Regions from separate parts of the Sutcliffiella sp. FSL R7-0096 genome, predicted to be linked through region 2. Evidence: a T-box and tRNA genes for the amino acid it is inferred to sense, from the RefSeq annotation. Region 2 holds a T-box; the other holds one or more tRNA genes.
What was found. A T-box is a leader RNA that pairs with one kind of tRNA and senses whether it is charged. The one in region 2 lies ahead of leuS (leucine--tRNA ligase), so its partner is inferred to be a tRNA-Leu.
Positions count from the first base shown of each region.

Region 1: it has a tRNA-Leu gene. The T-box ahead of leuS (leucine--tRNA ligase) is inferred to sense a tRNA for this amino acid. The anticodon was not compared.

Region 1 covers NZ_CP152003.1:100,605-103,865, forward strand. The annotation lists rRNA gene MKY77_RS00500 (23S ribosomal RNA) at 1-832, shown strand, start outside; rRNA gene rrf (5S ribosomal RNA) at 915-1,031, shown strand; tRNA gene MKY77_RS00510 (tRNA-Val) at 1,040-1,115, shown strand; tRNA gene MKY77_RS00515 (tRNA-Thr) at 1,182-1,257, shown strand; tRNA gene MKY77_RS00520 (tRNA-Lys) at 1,322-1,397, shown strand; tRNA gene MKY77_RS00525 (tRNA-Leu) at 1,406-1,486, shown strand; tRNA gene MKY77_RS00530 (tRNA-Gly) at 1,503-1,577, shown strand; tRNA gene MKY77_RS00535 (tRNA-Leu) at 1,586-1,674, shown strand; tRNA gene MKY77_RS00540 (tRNA-Arg) at 1,712-1,788, shown strand; tRNA gene MKY77_RS00545 (tRNA-Pro) at 1,793-1,869, shown strand; tRNA gene MKY77_RS00550 (tRNA-Ala) at 1,889-1,964, shown strand; rRNA gene MKY77_RS00555 (16S ribosomal RNA) at 2,094-3,261, shown strand, end outside.
Region 2 covers NZ_CP152003.1:3,824,651-3,827,911, forward strand. The annotation lists gene leuS (leucine--tRNA ligase) at 1-1,384, opposite strand, end outside; T-box leader at 1,576-1,823, opposite strand; gene MKY77_RS19630 (hypothetical protein) at 1,936-2,082, opposite strand; gene MKY77_RS19635 (hypothetical protein) at 2,134-2,325, opposite strand; gene MKY77_RS19640 (3-hydroxybutyrate dehydrogenase) at 2,522-3,261, opposite strand, start outside.

The DNA.
Region 1 (3,261 bases), 1.2 Mb from region 2:
TGGAGCTTTACTGTAGCCTGATATTGAATTTTGGTACAGCTTGTACAGGATAGGTAGGAGCCTGAGAAGCCGGAGCGCTAGCTTCGGTGGAGGCGTCGGTGGGATACTACCCTGGCTGTATTGAAATTCTAACCCGCAGCCCTTATCGGGCTGGGAGACAGTGTCAGGTGGGCAGTTTGACTGGGGCGGTCGCCTCCTAAAGAGTAACGGAGGCGCCCAAAGGTTCCCTCAGAATGGTTGGAAATCATTCGCAGAGTGTAAAGGCACAAGGGAGCTTGACTGCGAGACCTACAAGTCGAGCAGGGACGAAAGTCGGGCTTAGTGATCCGGTGGTTCCGCATGGAAGGGCCATCGCTCAACGGATAAAAGCTACCCCGGGGATAACAGGCTTATCTCCCCCAAGAGTCCACATCGACGGGGAGGTTTGGCACCTCGATGTCGGCTCATCGCATCCTGGGGCTGTAGTCGGTCCCAAGGGTTGGGCTGTTCGCCCATTAAAGCGGTACGCGAGCTGGGTTCAGAACGTCGTGAGACAGTTCGGTCCCTATCCGTCGTGGGCGCAGGAAATTTGAGAGGAGCTGTCCTTAGTACGAGAGGACCGGGATGGACGCACCGCTGGTGTACCAGTTGTCTTGCCAAAGGCATAGCTGGGTAGCTACGTGCGGACGGGATAAGTGCTGAAAGCATCTAAGCATGAAGCCCCCCTCAAGATGAGATTTCCTTTTACTTCGGTAAGTAAGATCCCTGAAAGATGATCAGGTAGATAGGTTCGAGGTGGAAGCATGGCGACATGTGGAGCTGACGAATACTAATCGATCGAGGACTTAACCCAACAATTGAAATAAGTGAACGATATGAATTCTTGATACGAACACATTATCTAGTTTTGAAGGTTCAACCTTCAACTGAATATGTCTGGTAATGATGGCGAAGAGGCCACACCCGTTCCCATACCGAACACGGAAGTTAAGCTCTTCAGCGCCGATGGTAGTTGGGGGATCTCCCCCTGTGAGAGTAGGACGTTGCCAGGCAGATATATGGAGGATTAGCTCAGCTGGGAGAGCACCTGCCTTACAAGCAGGGGGTCGGCGGTTCGATCCCGTCATCCTCCACCATATTTTTTCACACTAGTGAAAATAATTAGATTTTTTCACGTTAGTGAAAATAATCATCCCTAATATGCCGGTGTAGCTCAGTTGGTAGAGCAACTGACTTGTAATCAGTAGGTCGTGGGTTCGACTCCTATCGCCGGCACCATTTTCCTTAACATAGACATAACGAAGTTATGGTCAACTGAATTGCATAAAACCACTTTTATTGCGTGCCATTAGCTCAGTCGGTAGAGCATCTGACTTTTAATCAGAGGGTCGAAGGTTCGAGTCCTTCATGGCACACCATTTATCTTGCGGGTGTGGCGGAATTGGCAGACGCGCTAGACTTAGGATCTAGTGTCTTTGACGTGGGGGTTCGAGTCCCTTCACCCGCATTGTAATTTTATATTAGCGGAAGTAGTTCAGTGGTAGAACACCACCTTGCCAAGGTGGGGGTCGCGGGTTCGAATCCCGTCTTCCGCTCCAACAGATTTGCCGGGGTGGCGGAACTGGCAGACGCACAGGACTTAAAATCCTGCGGTAGGTGACTACCGTACCGGTTCGATTCCGGTCCTCGGCACCAGATTTTTTTACAGCAGTAAAATGACTTTCATTTATAAGCGCCCGTAGCTCAATTGGATAGAGCGTTTGACTACGGATCAAAAGGTTAGGGGTTCGAGTCCTCTCGGGCGCGCCATTATCGGGGAGTAGCTCAGCTTGGTAGAGCACTTGGTTTGGGACCAAGGGGTCGCAGGTTCAAATCCTGTCTTCCCGACCAGCAGGAAACTTTATACAATGGGGCCTTAGCTCAGCTGGGAGAGCGCCTGCTTTGCACGCAGGAGGTCAGCGGTTCGATCCCGCTAGGCTCCACCAACAGAACTTTCGAGTAAATGATCTTTGAAAACTAAACAAAACAACAGCGTCATAACGTTAATCCTACGGGATTAACAAAATGATTTAAGTAACACAAGCTAGCAAATTTTGAGCAAAAGCTCAGACTCTTTATTGGAGAGTTTGATCCTGGCTCAGGACGAACGCTGGCGGCGTGCCTAATACATGCAAGTCGAGCGGACCTTTTAAAAGCTTGCTTTTGAAAGGTCAGCGGCGGACGGGTGAGTAACACGTGGGCAACCTGCCTGTAAGACTGGGATAACTTCGGGAAACCGGAGCTAATACCGGATAATATAAGGAACCTCCTGGTTCTTTATTGAAAGATGGTTTCGGCTATCACTTACAGATGGGCCCGCGGCGCATTAGCTAGTTGGTGAGGTAACGGCTCACCAAGGCGACGATGCGTAGCCGACCTGAGAGGGTGATCGGCCACACTGGGACTGAGACACGGCCCAGACTCCTACGGGAGGCAGCAGTAGGGAATCTTCCACAATGGACGAAAGTCTGATGGAGCAACGCCGCGTGAGCGATGAAGGCCTTCGGGTCGTAAAGCTCTGTTGTTAGGGAAGAACAAGTGCGAGAGTAACTGCTCGCACCTTGACGGTACCTAACCAGAAAGCCACGGCTAACTACGTGCCAGCAGCCGCGGTAATACGTAGGTGGCAAGCGTTGTCCGGAATTATTGGGCGTAAAGCGCGCGCAGGTGGTCCTTTAAGTCTGATGTGAAAGCCCACGGCTCAACCGTGGAGGGTCATTGGAAACTGGGGGACTTGAGTGCAGAAGAGGAAAGTGGAATTCCAAGTGTAGCGGTGAAATGCGTAGAGATTTGGAGGAACACCAGTGGCGAAGGCGACTTTCTGGTCTGTAACTGACACTGAGGCGCGAAAGCGTGGGGAGCAAACAGGATTAGATACCCTGGTAGTCCACGCCGTAAACGATGAGTGCTAAGTGTTAGAGGGTTTCCGCCCTTTAGTGCTGCAGCTAACGCATTAAGCACTCCGCCTGGGGAGTACGGTCGCAAGACTGAAACTCAAAGGAATTGACGGGGGCCCGCACAAGCGGTGGAGCATGTGGTTTAATTCGAAGCAACGCGAAGAACCTTACCAGGTCTTGACATCCTCTGACACTCCTAGAGATAGGACGTTCCCCTTCGGGGGACAGAGTGACAGGTGGTGCATGGTTGTCGTCAGCTCGTGTCGTGAGATGTTGGGTTAAGTCCCGCAACGAGCGCAACCCTTGATCTTAGTTGCCAGCATTCAGTTGGGCACTCTAAGGTGAC
Region 2 (3,261 bases):
CGCCTGTACCGGATGGACGGATTTCAGATGTTTTTGGTAATACAAGTGGAAGCTGATCTTCCGGTACCGCTGTAGTCGTGCCATCTTCCCAATGAATGATTGGAATCGGCTCGCCCCAGTAACGCTGACGGCTGAACAACCAGTCACGAAGGCGGTAGGATACTTTCTTTTCGCCTTTTGCATTAGCAGCTAACCATTCGATCATGTTGGAAATCGCTTCATCTTTACCAAGGCCATTTAAGAAATCGGAGTTAACGTGTTCGCCATCACCTGTATAGGCTTCCTTGGAAACATCGCCACCTGCAACCACTTCTACGATAGGAAGGTCAAACTTCGTTGCGAATTCCCAGTCACGCTCGTCATGAGCAGGCACTGCCATGATGGCACCAGTTCCATAGCTCATTAATACGTAATCGGCAATCCAGATTGGCAATTTCTCGCCGTTAGCAGGGTTTACAGCAAATGCTCCCGTGAACTCACCGGATTTTTCTTTGGAAAGTTCAGTACGCTCAAGGTCACTCTTGCTTTGGACTTTTGCGATATAGGCTTCTACTGCGTCACGCTGCTCATCAGTTGTGATTTTTTTCACTAACGGATGCTCTGGAGCCAGTACTGCATAAGTGGCGCCGAAAAGTGTGTCCGGACGTGTCGTGAAAACGGTGAAGTTCTCATCTGTCCCGTCGATGCTGAAATGTACATTCGCACCTTCCGAACGGCCAATCCAGTTACGCTGCATATCCTTCAAGCTTTCTGGCCAATCCAACTCGTTCAAGTCTTCCAATAGTCGATCTGCGTATTCTGTGATTCTAAGGATCCATTGTCTCATCGGACGGCGTTCTACGGGATGGCCCCCACGCTCTGATTTCCCGTCGATTACTTCTTCATTTGCTAAAACCGTACCTAGTGCAGGGCACCAGTTTACAGGGACTTCGTCCACATATGCCAAGCCTTTTTCGTAAAGCTTTAAGAAAATCCATTGTGTCCATTTATAGTACTCAGGATCTGTTGTGTTTACTTCACGGTCCCAATCATAGGAGAATCCTAGGGACTTAATTTGTCTGCGGAATGTGTTAATGTTTTGCTCTGTGAATTCTGCAGGATCGTTTCCTGTATCCAAAGCATATTGCTCTGCAGGTAGACCGAATGCATCCCACCCCATTGGATGCAGGACATTTTGTCCTTGCATACGCTTCATGCGTGAAAGGATATCTGTTGCTGTGTAACCTTCCGGGTGACCTACGTGCAGGCCTGCGCCGGATGGGTAAGGGAACATGTCTAGTGCGTAGAATTTCTCTTTCCCTTTTTCCTCGTGTGTTTTAAATGTTTTATTTTCTTCCCAATACTTTTGCCACTTTATTTCAATGGACTGATGGTGAAATGACATCTTTTCTTCCTCCTGATAATTCAAATGGATAGGCTGTTATTCTTCATTAATTTGTTTGTTTATTTGAAGTTTGATCGTTTCTTTACGCTTCAGGCACTCGCCTTATGCTCCAATCCACTCAAATGTTTAACTTTAACGTAAAAATAATTTTTAAAAAACAGCCGATAAATACAAAAAACCCCTCATCCCAATAAAGGGACGAGAGGTTTGAATATACTTAACCTACCGCGGTACCACCCAGATTATTGTCACAGCTACACCATGACAATCACTCGAATCCTTAACGCGGATGATACGGCGAAATATTACTACCTTCTGCATGAAGGGTTCACACTTGCTACTCCAAGGCGAGTTCATGTACGATCGTTTGTTGACTTCCACCACCCGTCAACTCTCTATGCTCGTTTCGTCCACTACTAATCCTTTTCAACGTATAAATTTTAGTTGTTAGTTTGTATTGTAATGAATTTGCTTAAAAACTGCAAGGGGTATTTTCCCTATCCATTATAAACGTTTTTCGGAAATGTATTCCATGCCATGTCACAGTAGCTTTAGCAACAGGATGATACCTTTTCGTTCTGGCTTTCGTTGCAGCAATCCTCTTTTTTCACTTCTTCACAACATACGCGGTCTTCCTTCACTTCTATGATTTCCACTTCACAACAGTTGGATTCTTTCTTTTTTAAAAATGAGAACATATCTTTTCCTCCTTTGTGTTAAATCAATATTTTTTGATTTATTATACAAAATTAATTTTGTGCACAGCATGGATCTTTTTGTTGACTCTGGCTGTGTCTGATAACTTGGGCATATAAGTTTTGCAGATAGCTGATCATGTTTATTCTTCTTCCATTAGATTCCATTGCCAATCGGCTGTCATGTTGCAAGCTCTCTACTCTTTGTTCGTTCAATTTTGAAAGTGTATATGGATGTGTGTTCATATTCTTCCCTCCTTCTTATATCAAATATAATTGATTAATTAGTTTTATTATATGTGCGGAGGAAAAATTATGCAACTAATAGATCAAAAAAATTGATTTTATTTTTCGACAGCTACATATTAGAGTTTAAATACAAAAAGCCCCAGGTTCCACCTTCCTTAAAAAGTGGTAACCTGAGACTCAACCCATCAAAAGATTATTGCACCGTATATCCACCATCTATCACGACTGCTTGCCCGGTAACGCCTCCAGCCGCGTCGCTGCTTAAAAACATTGCATAATCGGCAATCTCCTTCACTTGCAGCAGTCTGCGCTGCGGGACAAGTGGGTAAATGACCTCTTCCAATACTTTTTCCAACGGTACCTTCCGTGTCTCTGCCAGATCCTTCAGCTGTCCTCGGACTAGCGGAGTATCCACATACCCAGGGCACAATGCATTAACAGTGATTCCATCGGCGGCTCCCTCTAAGGCAGAGACTTTTGTCAAACCAATGACTCCGTGTTTGGCACTGTTATATGCTGCCTTCCCTGCAAATCCGATCAAGCCGTTAATGGAAGCCATATTTAATATCCTCCCGAACCCTTGGGCTTTCATGACCGGAAAAGCGTGCTTTGTAGCGACAAAAGGTGCCACAAGCATGACTCGTGTCAGTAACTCGAATTTTTCTGTAGGGAATTCTTCAATCATAGATACATATTGCAATCCTGCATTATTTATCAGTACATCCAACCGTCCAAACTCAGAGACCGTTGCATCAATCACAGATTTCAACTCTTCTTCCGAAGTTACATCACAACGTAAACCCATTGCTGTGAACCCCAGACGGTTCAAGCCTTCTCCTGCTTCTACAACGTTCTCCTCATTCAGATCAGTCAAAACAACTTTTGCTCCAGCTTCGGCAAAACGTTTTCCTATTTCGTATCCTATTCCTTGGG